DNA from 4 places in the Lysinibacillus sp. NPDC093210 genome. Region 4 is predicted to be linked to each of the others. Evidence: riboswitches for the same ligand, from Rfam matches in the RefSeq annotation. Region 4 holds a riboswitch; each other region holds the start of a gene.
What was found. Region 4 has a riboswitch for cobalamin ahead of ACIP9C_RS11830 (ABC transporter substrate-binding protein). Riboswitches for the same ligand answer to the same signal wherever they lie in the genome.
Positions count from the first base shown of each region.

Region 1: it holds a riboswitch for cobalamin, as region 4 does, so the genes downstream of both, cobT (nicotinate-nucleotide--dimethylbenzimidazole phosphoribosyltransferase) here and ACIP9C_RS11830 (ABC transporter substrate-binding protein) in region 4, are expected to answer to the same signal.
Region 2: it holds a riboswitch for cobalamin, as region 4 does, so the genes downstream of both, ACIP9C_RS10040 (energy-coupling factor ABC transporter permease) here and ACIP9C_RS11830 (ABC transporter substrate-binding protein) in region 4, are expected to answer to the same signal.
Region 3: it holds a riboswitch for cobalamin, as region 4 does, so the genes downstream of both, ACIP9C_RS15030 (ABC transporter substrate-binding protein) here and ACIP9C_RS11830 (ABC transporter substrate-binding protein) in region 4, are expected to answer to the same signal.

Region 1 covers NZ_JBIVOE010000002.1:249,075-252,213, forward strand. The annotation lists gene cobT (nicotinate-nucleotide--dimethylbenzimidazole phosphoribosyltransferase) at 528-1,583, opposite strand; cobalamin riboswitch at 1,688-1,863, opposite strand; gene ACIP9C_RS06810 (rhodanese-like domain-containing protein) at 2,006-2,308, opposite strand; gene hfq (RNA chaperone Hfq) at 2,403-2,633, opposite strand; gene miaA (tRNA (adenosine(37)-N6)-dimethylallyltransferase MiaA) at 2,732-3,139, opposite strand, start outside.
Region 2 covers NZ_JBIVOE010000003.1:166,990-170,128, forward strand. The annotation lists gene cobJ (precorrin-3B C(17)-methyltransferase) at 1-767, opposite strand, end outside; gene ACIP9C_RS10035 ((2Fe-2S) ferredoxin domain-containing protein) at 771-1,142, opposite strand; cobalamin riboswitch at 1,282-1,461, opposite strand; cobalamin riboswitch at 1,719-1,902, shown strand; gene ACIP9C_RS10040 (energy-coupling factor ABC transporter permease) at 2,043-2,789, shown strand; gene ACIP9C_RS10045 (energy-coupling factor ABC transporter substrate-binding protein) at 2,791-3,063, shown strand; gene cbiQ (cobalt ECF transporter T component CbiQ) at 3,067-3,139, shown strand, end outside.
Region 3 covers NZ_JBIVOE010000006.1:91,663-94,801, reverse strand. The annotation lists gene ACIP9C_RS15035 (GTP-binding protein) at 1-1,355, opposite strand, end outside; cobalamin riboswitch at 1,536-1,723, shown strand; gene ACIP9C_RS15030 (ABC transporter substrate-binding protein) at 1,978-2,973, shown strand; gene ACIP9C_RS15025 (precorrin-3B methylase) at 3,029-3,139, shown strand, end outside.
Region 4 covers NZ_JBIVOE010000004.1:78,955-82,093, forward strand. The annotation lists gene ACIP9C_RS11825 (FecCD family ABC transporter permease) at 1-973, opposite strand, end outside; gene ACIP9C_RS11830 (ABC transporter substrate-binding protein) at 970-1,938, opposite strand; cobalamin riboswitch at 2,135-2,318, opposite strand; gene ACIP9C_RS11835 (acyl-CoA dehydrogenase family protein) at 2,656-3,139, opposite strand, start outside.

The sequences.
Region 1 (3,139 bases), on a different contig from region 4:
TAATTTTTTATTTACTGCAAAAGAAGGGACAACTATAGTTTCATTCATTTTACATAGCGTAAAAATGCCATCACATTAGTCGAACTATTTCTGCTATATCGTTGATGTCCGCTTCGGTGTGCGCTTTCCGCGGGCACGACGTAAGCCGCAACCCTCGCTAACGCGCGGTTTGTTGCGTCTTACGCTGCGTGCGTTCCCGCTGGAGTCGCCCACCTTCGCTACCATCAACTCGTGTTCTCTTCTAATTTTTTATTTACTGCAAAAGAAGGGACAACTATAGTTTCATTCATTTTACATAGCGTAAAAATACCATCACATTAGTCGAACTCTTTCTGCTATATCGTTGATGTCCGCTACGGCGTGCGCTTTCCGCGGGCACGACGTAAGCCGCAACCCTCGCTAACGCGCGGTTTGTTGCGACTTACGCTGCGTGCGTTCCCGCTGGAGTCGCCCGCCTTCGGTACCATCAACTAGATTGCATATACTATTTCCTTCGCTCTAAAAACTAACCTTATTACCGTCAATTATTAATTTTCTATTAGCGCCATAGATTCTGCTAATGTAGCCATATTGCTCATCATCGAACAAGCTGCGTCTAGAATTGGAAACGCTAATGCTGCGCCAGAGCCCTCTCCCAATCGCATATTCATATGAAGCATCGGCTCTACTCCTAGCAATTCGGCTGCTATTTTTGCCCCAGGTTCTTCTGATGCATGAGAAGGTATGATATAGTCTTGTACTTTTGGTTCAAGCTCATATGCAATTAGTGCAGCTACTGTAGAAATAAAGCCATCAATTACAACTGGTTTGCGATTTGCGGCAGCCGCAAGGATCACTCCAGCCATAGCCCCTATTTCTAACCCACCAACTTTTGCAAGTATATCGATTGCATCATGACGATTAGGTTTGTTTATTTCGATAGCCTTTTGAATAACAGCTACTTTATGTTCAATTCCACCTGACCCTAGCCCTGCACCGAATCCCGTCACTTCAAGCGGGTGACAAGCATGAAGTACTGATAATATAGCTGCACTAGGTGTTGTATTGCCAATCCCCATTTCACCAGTAGCAAGAACATTTGCCCCTTTTGCTATTTCTGATGTCGCTATTTCTATGCCTACTTCAATTGATTGGACTGCTTCTTCCCTCGTCATCGCCGGACCTTTCGCCATATTATCCGTACCGTATTTAATTTTTTTAATTAAAACACCAGCATCAAGCGGAATATCCTCTTTGACACCGACGTCCACTGTTACAATTTTTGCATTTGTTATTTTAGCAATAGCACAAACACCTGTTACCCCTTTAGGAAAATTCAATGTTTGAAAAAATGTTACGTTTTGTGGATTCGATGTTACCGCTTCGTCACAAACACCGTGATCTGCCGCACAAACGATGATCACTTTGTTATCGAGTTTCGGATATAGTTCTCCCGTAATCCCAGTTAGTTGTATAGCAAGTGACTCCAGCTTCCCTAAACTGCTTGGTGGCTTGCTAAGAGAATCTATACGTTCCTTCGCTTTTTCCATCATTTTGTTGTTAGTACGTTGAATTTGTTGAATCGTTTGTTGTAGCAATTGCATCATCATCTCTCCTTTTTTTAACCTTTTACATAAAAGAATGAAAAAATAGAAAAGCCTGTAGTTTATTTCATAACAAATAAACTACAGACTTTTCCATCGTCCATATCATCCGAAGCAATTAGGCAGGTCTCCTGGCTCAATCTCAACATTTTATAGAACCTTCCCAGCCATCGCTAGTGGTATTCTCTATAAAACTCCATTTTACAGTGGTGGGACCGCTAAAGCATTTCACTTTATTCCCTATTCTCCCAAAGTGGGCACCTAATGCTTTTATGTAATTACTTTAAATTTACGACAAAGTTTTTTGAGTGTCAATATTGTTAAAAGTTTTGGTAACAGCACTTTTTGCATTGCCATCTTTTAATATAAGCTAAAAAAATAAGGTATTTAACAACTGACTTGTTAAATACCTTCATCTTACATTATTTAAATTCTAATTCCCCATCATATGCAAGCATGCCGCCTTCAAGATTTGTTACATCAAAACCTTGTGCTTCTAAATAAGCACATGCATTTGCCGAGCGTCCGCCAGCTTTACATACGATAATATAAGGCTTAGATCGATCTATTTCATCTAAACGCTCTGGAATTGTTCCAAGCGCTATATGCTTAGCACCAGGAATAACACCTTGTGCTACCTCATCATCTTCTCGCACATCAATAATGTATAGGTCTTCGTTAGCATCTAGTTGTTCTAATAATTGCGTTGTATCCATTGATTTCATCTTTATAGTCCTCCAATATATCAATTTCCTATTACATTATAGCGTGAACGAAAAAAAACAGCTAGTGATGTAACACTAGCTGCTTAAAATGACTCTATTCTTCTGTCTCTAAAAATTCGACTTGCTTTGCTGGAACGAAAGTAGAAATTGCGTGTTTGTAAATGAGATGCTGTTTGCTTTCAGCATCAACTAATAATACTGTAAAGTTGTCATAGGATTTCACTGTTCCTTTTAACTGGAACCCGTTTAACAGAAACACAGTTACAAAAACACTGTTTTTACGTAGATGGTTCAAAAACGTATCTTGCAAATTGATTGATTTCATAGATTGCGCCTCCCCTACTCTCTTTCTACCTCTTCATTCCTATAGTAGCATGTTATACCAATTTATCAATTAGTAATTTTTAGAAATTATTAAAGTTTTTAGTCTTTTTCAATAAAATGAATGTCCATCTTATTGCGGAAATAAGTAAGTTGTCTTTTCGCGTAGCGACGAGAATTTTGTTTTAAACTTTCAATTGCTTCTTCTAATGTGCATCGACCATCTAAGTAATCATACAATTCCTTATAGCCAATCGCTTGTATTGACTGTACATCTCGAATATTTTGCTGCCATAACCCTTTTACTTCTTGTAACAGCCCTTTGTCCATCATCAAATCTACTCGACGATTAATGCGATCATAAAGCTCATCGCGTGACATATTTTCACCAAGCCCTAAAATCAAATGGCGGTAAAGTGGAATTTCTCCACGATTATGTTCCTCTGAAGCCTTTGAAACACCACTTAATTCAATCATTTCTAATGCTCGAATGACACGTCTCGTATTATT
Region 2 (3,139 bases), on a different contig from region 4:
TCTCCAAGTGTATATTTGCGCTGATAGCCACGCGGTGTAATCATTTTATTGTCATAGAAAAATGTCGATGAATTTCCAATTATAACTGTAGTTAACATGCCGATATCATGCTCGAGCATCTCTGCTAAAGTTGTCATCGTTATTTCCTGACGATCTCTGTAGGCACTTTTCACAAGTCCTACAGGTGTATCCGGTGATCGATATTCTAGTAAAATCCGTTGTGCTTCTACAATTTGACGTGTACGGCGACCACTTTTTGGATTATATAAAGCAATTACAAAATCAGCCATCGCCGCAGCTTCAACACGCTTTGCTATTAAATTCCAAGGTGTTAAATGATCACTTAAACTAATCGTGCAAGAATCATGCATAATCGGTGCGCCTAGCAAACTTGCACACGAATTAATAGCAGAGATCCCTGGTACTATTTCGACTTCAACCCCAGTCGCTTCCGTCCAACCAAGCTCAATTAGTACTTCATATACAAGTCCAGCCATCCCGTATACGCCTGAGTCACCACTCGAAATAACAGAAACGATATTTCCGGCCTCCGCTTGACGTACCGCTTCTTGTGCTCGTGACACTTCTTCAGTCATACCAGTACTAACAATCGACTTTGCACTTACTAAATCTTGAATGAGCTCCACATACGTTTTATACCCGATAATAAATTCACTTTGTTGCAATGCCTCTACAGCACGCGTCGTAATATGTTTGAAATCCCCAGGTCCAAAGCCTACAACAAAAATCTTTCCTTTTTGCGCCATTTTTTACCCCTCTTTCACCTTGTCGATGCCTTTAATGGCTGTTGTTTGCGGGGTACGTTGCAACGTACCTTCTGTCAGTGTAAAAACATGCTCACTATGTAAAGAATCATGGTTTAAATCTTGTACAAGTGTTCTACCATGCTCAACTGTTGGTACACGATACCAATTTCCCTGTGGATACGCGATCACAACACAAGCATCTTTACATCTGCCATTACAACGCGTTCTTGTCGTATGTATTTCCTTATCGAGTGCTAATTTCTCTATTTCGTCTCGAATTGCGAGCGTAATTTCCTCAGCCTCTTTTTTCATGCAACTACTGCCATTACAAATAAAAAGATGGGTTTTCATGCCCTCTAAATTCCAAGTTGTCATTGCTTTTCTCCCCTCATTCTTCTTTTAGGAAAAAGAAAAAAACCTTTACTCGATATCGAAGAGTAAAGGTTTTATAGAAGCCAAAATAAAAACGAATATATACGTATCCGCTCTCGCTTCACTTCTCCCTCCGAAAAGTTTGCATGTCATCAATTAAGCAGGTTTCCTGACTTAAGCTTCCTCTTACTTTCGCGCCTTCCCAAGTCTTCAGTGGCATTGCGATTTCATCAGCTATTACAGTAGCGGGGGCTGTACCGGGTTTACACCGATTTCCCTATTATCTCGAAGTATTTCGAGCACTTAATGATGGATTTATATTTAAATTTTGAAATGAAATGTTAATAAAACGAATATAAAACTGTTTCTATCATAGCCTATTATTTTTATACTTTTCAACATTTCTTTTTTATTTATTAGATTTTTAATAAAATTTCAACAAATATTTCATTGAAATTGATCGATTTTTTCTTACATTTATCTGAATTTTCTAGATTGTTATTCTTTTTACAAAAACTTTTTACAAAAAAAGGATAGCTTCTGATTGGAAAAACATGTTACACTTCTTCGTGAAAACTCACAACTTCATCTTTTTTCGGTGCGAAGTGTATTCATTTCGCTTAAAAGGGAAGCCGGTTCAAGTCCGGCGCGGTCCCGCCACTGTACTAGGGAATTTTATAGAAAATGTCACTGTCCATAGGACGGGAAGGCCTATAAAATGTTGAACTAAAGCCAGGAGACCTGCCGAGAAAATCGTGATCGTTTCAACCTACGAGGATAGGTGTGCGGCTTGGCAAATGACAATTCGATTTGCTTTTTCAGCTATGCACTTTTTCCGAAACGGAGAAGTGCTTTTTTATTGCGCACGCTACATTCGAAATTTACTGTTGAGGAGGAAAGGTTTTGAAATTTTCTTTTTGGAAACTTAGTTATTTCTTAGTGGCTTTTTTACTAGTACCAAAACGAGCGTTTGCTATGCATATCATGGAAGGATTTTTGCCGATTGAATGGGCGATTTTTTGGTGGGTCATTTCAATTCCATTTATTATTTTAGGATTACGTTCTATTCGTAAAACAATTGACGAAAATCCTGAAACGAAAATGATATTAGGCTTATCAGGTGCATTTGCATTTGTCTTATCGGCACTGAAAATTCCATCAGTAACAGGAAGTTGCTCACATCCTACTGGTGTTGGTCTTGGTACAGTTCTTTTCGGACCATTAGCCATGAGTGTGATTGGAACAATCGTTTTATTATTCCAATCATTACTTTTAGCGCATGGTGGTATTACCACTTTAGGTGCGAATGCTTTCTCAATGGCGATTGTAGGACCAATTATTGCATATTATGTCTTTAAAGGTTCTCAAAAAATCGGCCTATCATTCTCTATTGCTGTCTTTTTTGCAGCGATGCTTGGGGACTTAGGTACATATGTTGTCACTTCAGTTCAATTAGCACTGGCTTTCCCTTCTGAAGTAGGAGGCTTTATGGCTTCATTCACAAAATTTGCAGGTATTTTTGCTTTAACGCAAATCCCTCTAGCAATTAGTGAAGGGATTTTAACAGTTATCGTTATGAATTTCTTAAAAAAATACAATGTGAGCGAATTAAAGGCACTACGTGTTTTCTCTGCAAAGGAGGCACATTAGGATGAAAAAGAATTTACTGCTACTAGCTGTCGTTGTACTTCTAGCAATCATCCCTCTTTTTGTACAAAAAGGTGCAGAATTCGGTGGTGCAGACGGAGAAGCTGAAGCTGCAATCGGTGAAATTAATGCAGAATATGAACCATGGTTTGAAAGCTTATGGGAGCCACCAAGTGGTGAAATCGAAAGCTTATTATTCGTATTACAAGCCGCGATTGGTGCTGGCTTTATTGGCTATTTCGTAGGCTATATGCGAGGCAAGCATAAGGAAGGTTAAGCGATGTTACTCATTGATAAGTATGCTTATATGAATAAACTAGCGTCCGTTCATCCGTTAGAAAAAATGACGTTTT
Region 3 (3,139 bases), on a different contig from region 4:
TCATCAGCATGACAAGCGTTAACAAAAGTGTTACCAGTTCCTCGAATATTAGGCTCCATTAACAGGTGTACTTCAGCATAATGTTTTAAAGGCTCGAAATGACCGTATCCTGTTACAGTCGTGACGATTGATTCCATATATAAAATTTTTGGCTCACCAAAAGTAACAGAAAGTGAAAAGCGATTTTTTAACACTTCAGCAAGTACTTCAAGTTGAATAACACCCATAATATGTACATGGATTTCTTGGAACTTCTCATGCCAAACGACTCGCAGCGATGGTTCCTCGGCTTCTAGTAAACGGAATACTTGTAAAACTTCCTTTAGATGCTGTTGTCCATCATACTGTACTTTAGCTTGTAACGTAGGCACAAGCTCATATGGCTGAGGAGGTATTGTACTACCTAAAATATCACCGATTTTTGCTAGACTAAGCCCCTTAACCGCGAAAATTTCTCCTGCTTGCACTTCTTGTGCTGTGTCAAAACGGCTTCCATTATATAATCGAATTTCAGTTATTTTTTCAGTCACATCACCAAATGTAAAGTCTTGGCGTGTATGTAAAGTTCCTTGCAATGCTTTGATAAACGTTAACCGTTGAGTTCCATCATGACGAATTTTAAATACCTCACCTTGAAATGGTGCTTGATGGTCGAATCGAGTTTCCGTAAGTAGAGGAAGCTGTGATAAAAATTCTTTTATTCCAATATCCTTTAATGCCGCACCAGTAAAGCAAGGAAATGCTTGCTCTTGTTTAATCAACTTTTGCAACTGTAATAGGCATGTTTGTGCATCAAGAGTTTCTGTCAAATAGGCATCGAGTAGTTGTTCATCACGTTCAGCTAGCCATTCAGCAATGTGGCTCTGGACATAATCTGTACGCAATGGGTCGTCTATTAAAAGTACGTCGAGAGAACATTCCTTTCGAAGCTGCTTCATAACAGCATCTACATCAGCGCCTTCACGATCTATCTTATTAATAAAGAAGAAGGTTGGTACGTTGTATTGACGTAGCAATTGCCACACGGTTTCAGTATGTCCTTGTACACCTTCTACAGCGCTTACGATAATAATGGCGTAATCCATTACACGAATTGCGCGTTCCATCTCTGGCGAAAAGTCGACATGCCCAGGTGTATCAATTAGTGTGTATGTATCATCCCCAATTTGCATCCGTCCTTGTTCGGCAAAAATGGTAATACCACGAGCTTGTTCGATAGTATGATTATCTAAAAAAGTATCTTGGTGATCGACTCTTCCACGCGTTTGAATACTGTTCGTATGGAATAGTAGTTGTTCACAAAAGGTTGTCTTTCCTGCATCGACATGTGCGAGCACACCAATCGTTTTATACATAAAAAATCCTCATTTCTATTTTTCCTATATTCTTATTGTAACAGATAGTCCTAAAAAACATTTCGGGTAGAATAGTTCTCGTTTATGTTTGAATAGTGGTCAATTATTCGTAATTATTAGTTATGGATTTTTTTGTGTGATTGAAAACAAAAATTACTTCTGCTAGGCTATTTTTATAACTTAATACTTCTATATATTGGTGCAAATGGTTTCTATCATTTGCTTAAAAGGGAAATCGGTGTAAATCCGATGCTGTCCCGCAACTGTAAATGGGGAGTTTATACAACACAGTCACTGTAGTTTAACTATGGGAAGACGTATAAACGTTGAACCTAAGCCAGGATACCTGCCAATATATATTATTTTACTTAACACCACGAGGATGGGAATAGTGATTGGTTGAATAACCATTGTTTTTTCACTATGTCACCCTCTTGGAAACAAGAGGGTTTTTTGTGTCCATTTTGATGTGCAGTAGATTAAGCAGGAACCATAGCATTAAACAGCAATTCATGCTTTTACCAGGAAATGAAGCGTCAAGAAGTGCTCGTGATCAGTAGCAATGAAGTCATTGATTTCTTACTATAAAGATGAAAAATTACAAACTAAAGGAGAAACAAACATGAACAAATGGAAAGGCATGTGGCTAGTTTTTGCAATTGCACTATTGAGCATTTTAGGCGCTTGTAGTGCAAAGGATGATTCAAAATCAGCTGCACAAAGTGAAAACATTGAACCAGCACAAGCAGAGGCAAAAGAAGTAACAATTGATAATAACGATACGACACAAGTTTATAAAGAAGCTCCTAAAAAGGCGATTAGCTTAAATCAGCACGTCACAGAAATAATGCTAGCATTAGGTTTAGAAGATTCAATGGTTGGTACTGCCTATTTAGATGATAAAATTTATGAACCTTTACAAGCAGCTTACGATAAAGTACCAGTGATAGCTGAGCAGTACCCGACAAAAGAACAAGTAATTGATAGTGAAGCGGATTTTTTATACGCTGGGTGGAAAAGTGGTTTTAGCGAAAAGGGTGTTGGTACACCAGAAGAGTTAGAAGCACTTGGTATTCACACATATTTACATACTTCTTCAAGTATTACAAAACCAACGTTAGAGGATATATTTACCGATATCCGTAATATTGCAAAAATCTTTCGCGTTGAAGACCGTGGAGAGGCATTAATTAAACAGATGACAAAGGATGTTGATGCTGTTCGCGCAAAGTTGCCACAAGGTGAAAAAGAATTACGTGTTCTAGTTTACGATAGTGGGGATAAGGAAGTCTTTACAGCGGCACAAAACTTTATGGATGAACTTGTCACAGTTGCTGGCGGTAAAAACATTTTTGGTGATGTTGAGTCGGGCTGGACAACGGTATCAAAAGAAGAAACAGTTGAACGCAACCCTGAAGTCATTGTCGTAATTGATTATGGTTCCCAAACTGCAGAAGACAAAATTAAATTCCTAAAAAGTGATCCAGCACTAAAAGAAACAGATGCTGTGAAAAATGAACGCTTTGTCATTTTACCGCTTTCAGCAGCTTCAGAAGGGGTTCGAGCTGCAGAGGCTATTGAAATTTTAGCAAAGGGATTTTATCCTGAAAACTTTTAAATAACATCGAAAGAGTTAGCTACTTGCTAGCTCTTTTTTATAAGGAGAACAAACAATGAATGCCTTTCGTTCAAATACACCAGATCGAACATTTGAAAAACTAAATACAAATGGGCATTTTACACGCCTTGCAGTAAGTCCAGGTATTATCAATAAGCATTATACA
Region 4 (3,139 bases):
GCTTATAAAAAATATAAGAAAAGACAGGTGCACCAATAAATGCAGTAATAACACCTATCGGTAGCTCACGTGGGATAATTATCGTACGCGCCACTAAATCGCAAATGATAAGTAATGTTGCACCATTCAAAAAAGATAACGGCAATAAATGACGATGATCTGAACCCCAAATCATACGAGTCATATGCGGCACAACTAAGCCGACAAAGCCGATTGTTCCTGAAACAGCAACTGCCGCCCCAGTAAGCATAGAGCCTCCTACTAAAATTAAATATTTGCTACGCTTTACATTGACACCTAAATGCTTTGCTCGTTCCTCTCCATATAGCAGAACATTTAGCTCGCGTCTTTGCGTCCATAAAATAATAGAGCCAATGACCACAAATGGGGTAATCATTTGTACATACGGCCATCCTCGCATCGAGACTGAGCCTAGTAACCAGCCAATCACTTGTCGAAGTTCTTCACCTGATAACGCTATCATTAGTGAAATGAGCGAGCCTAAAAATGAACTAAAAATAACTCCCGTTAAAATAAGTGTCTCCATTTTCAGAGAACGGTCTACTATTCTGGCAAAGCTCATCACAGCTACCATCGTTAGTACAGCCCCTATCATACTGAGCGTTGGCAATGCATACAAACCGACAACTGGTATAGAGATGCCGAAAAATAATGTCATGACAGCACCGACTGACGCTCCTGAAGATACACCAAGCGTATACGGATCTGCTAACGGGTTTTTTAACAATCCTTGAAAGGCTGCCCCTGCAATCGCCAACGATGCACCTACAAGACCTGCGAGCAATACTCGCGGCAAACGAATTTTCCATAAAATATTGGCAGCAGTTTCATCTGCCGCTTTATTCCAAAAAACTTCTAACGGAATATGAACCGAGCCTATTGATACGCCACACCAGATGCTAACGATAAGTAACGTAATGGCTGTTACATAGGCAAAAACTGTTTTACTCACTCAAAAGCCTCAGGATAGATGGCTTTCGCTAACTCTTCAAGCCCATCAGCTAACCGCGGGCCCTGACGACTTGTCGTATTTTCATCTACTTGCACAATAGTCTTATTTTTTACAGCCGTAATTGTCTCAAAGCCTGCACGTTGTGGAATTTTCGTTAAAATATCGGGCACATAATTATAAGTGACCACGATGACATCTGGATTTTTTGTAATAATTTGTTCTGCATCAATTTTGAACCAACCGTCCGTATCAGCTGCGATATTTTCAGCATGTATCATTTCTAGCATCTCCTGCATAAACGTGTCCTTGCCAGGTGTGTAGATTTCTGGTTCATCTGATGTTTCTACAAAGACTTTTTTCGGCTTTACGTCCTGTAATTTTGCTTGGACTTCCTCAACCTTTGCTTTCATATTGACAATAATTTTTTCTGCCTCTGGTAGCTTACCAGTGGCGCGACCTAATTGCTCGATCGTCGTATATGTCTCATTAAAATCACTAGCGTTTGTCACAACAAATACTTTAACACCCGCTGCTGCCAACTGATCCATCGCTCCCCCTAAAGAAGCTATACCTGATTCATGTGCAAAAACGATATCTGGCTGTAAAGCAATAATTTTTTCTATATTAAATTCCATACTGCCGACCTTTTCCTTGTCAGCAACCTCTGGTGGATAATCATCATAATCATTTACACCGACGATTTTATCATTTAAGCCAAGTCCAAATAATATTTCTGTGTTACTTGGAATAAGAGAAATTATTTTCTCTGGCGGTGCTTCTAGTACAATATCTTTGCCAGTAGCATCTGTTATTGTTAGCGGGAACGTTGCTTCTTCTAGCTGTTTTGTATCCTGCTGGTCCTGCTGCTCTGTTGTTGTTTTGTCGTTTTTCGGCTCTTCTCCACATGCTGCTAGAATGCCCATTGCTAAAAATGCTGATAACCCTATTTTCCAATACTTTTTCATTGTGAGACCTCCTTAGATTGTATGTGCATTTTTCAGCTCTGTTCACTTGATTGATCGATAGAATGTTGGCAACTTATTGCCTTTATGTTCAATTATTTATCGTCAGTAGCTTTCCAAAACAAAAAAACCCCCTCGTCATCATAACGAGAGGCGGTGCTTGCACAAAAAAACCACCATCCTATCCTCGTAGGCTGCAATGTATCGTTCTATAAAGGCAGGTCTCCTGGCTCGTGCTCCAAATGCTTTTTCATGCCTTCCCAAAAAAATTCAGTGGCATAGATTGAAAAAACTCACACTTACAGTGGCGGGACCGCATCGGAATTACACCGATTTCCCTTTTCACTTTACTTTAGTAAAGAACCTTTATAATATTCAGTTGATTTTATTATACATGAAAATAGAAATAGATAACGATAAAAAAAGAGACCCTGTATTAGCGTCTCTTTTTTATGATCGTTGATTTCCGCTGTGTGCGGACCCTATACGCTTCAATCAATTAGTATAATGCTTTGGGTGGCTGGCACTTCATAGAACCTAACATAATGTCGACTCCTAAATCAGAAAAATCCACTTCGCTTTCCGAGGACACACACTTAAGCCACAACCCTCGCTGTCGCGCGGTTTGTTGAGGCTTACATTGCATACGTTCCCGCAGGAGTCTACGTATATTTTTACTAATAACAAAATTTTCGAAATTGTTTGTGTGCCTGGCACCCGCTACATAATTTCCGAAAAATATTGCACAGTTTTCATCGGTGCGCCTATTTCGCGTAATGCCCATGTATCTTCTAAATAAATCTCTGCTAGCTTTTCATACTTGCCGCCAAATTTGACTGCCCATTCGACTGCCACTACACTTTCATATAAATGGGCCATTTTTTCGGCTACTTCCTTTGCCTCGTACGACTTCGTAGCCTCATCCAAACGACTAAAGACTTGCAATGTTGCTTCGATATTCTTCAGTTGCTCGCCTACAATTTGTACTAATGAACGATCAGTTAACTTCGTCAATCGCTCGCGCATTACATGGACAAATAATTCATGGGCATTAAATTTATCTACTAAGCGAATAAGCTCAAGTGCTAAAATGTTAGCCGTACCTTCCCACACCGTAAGTACTTGAGCATCTCTAAGTAAACGTGGTGTTACAAAATCTTCGATATAACCGTTTCCTCCATGCAATTCAATTGCTTCGCTTGCG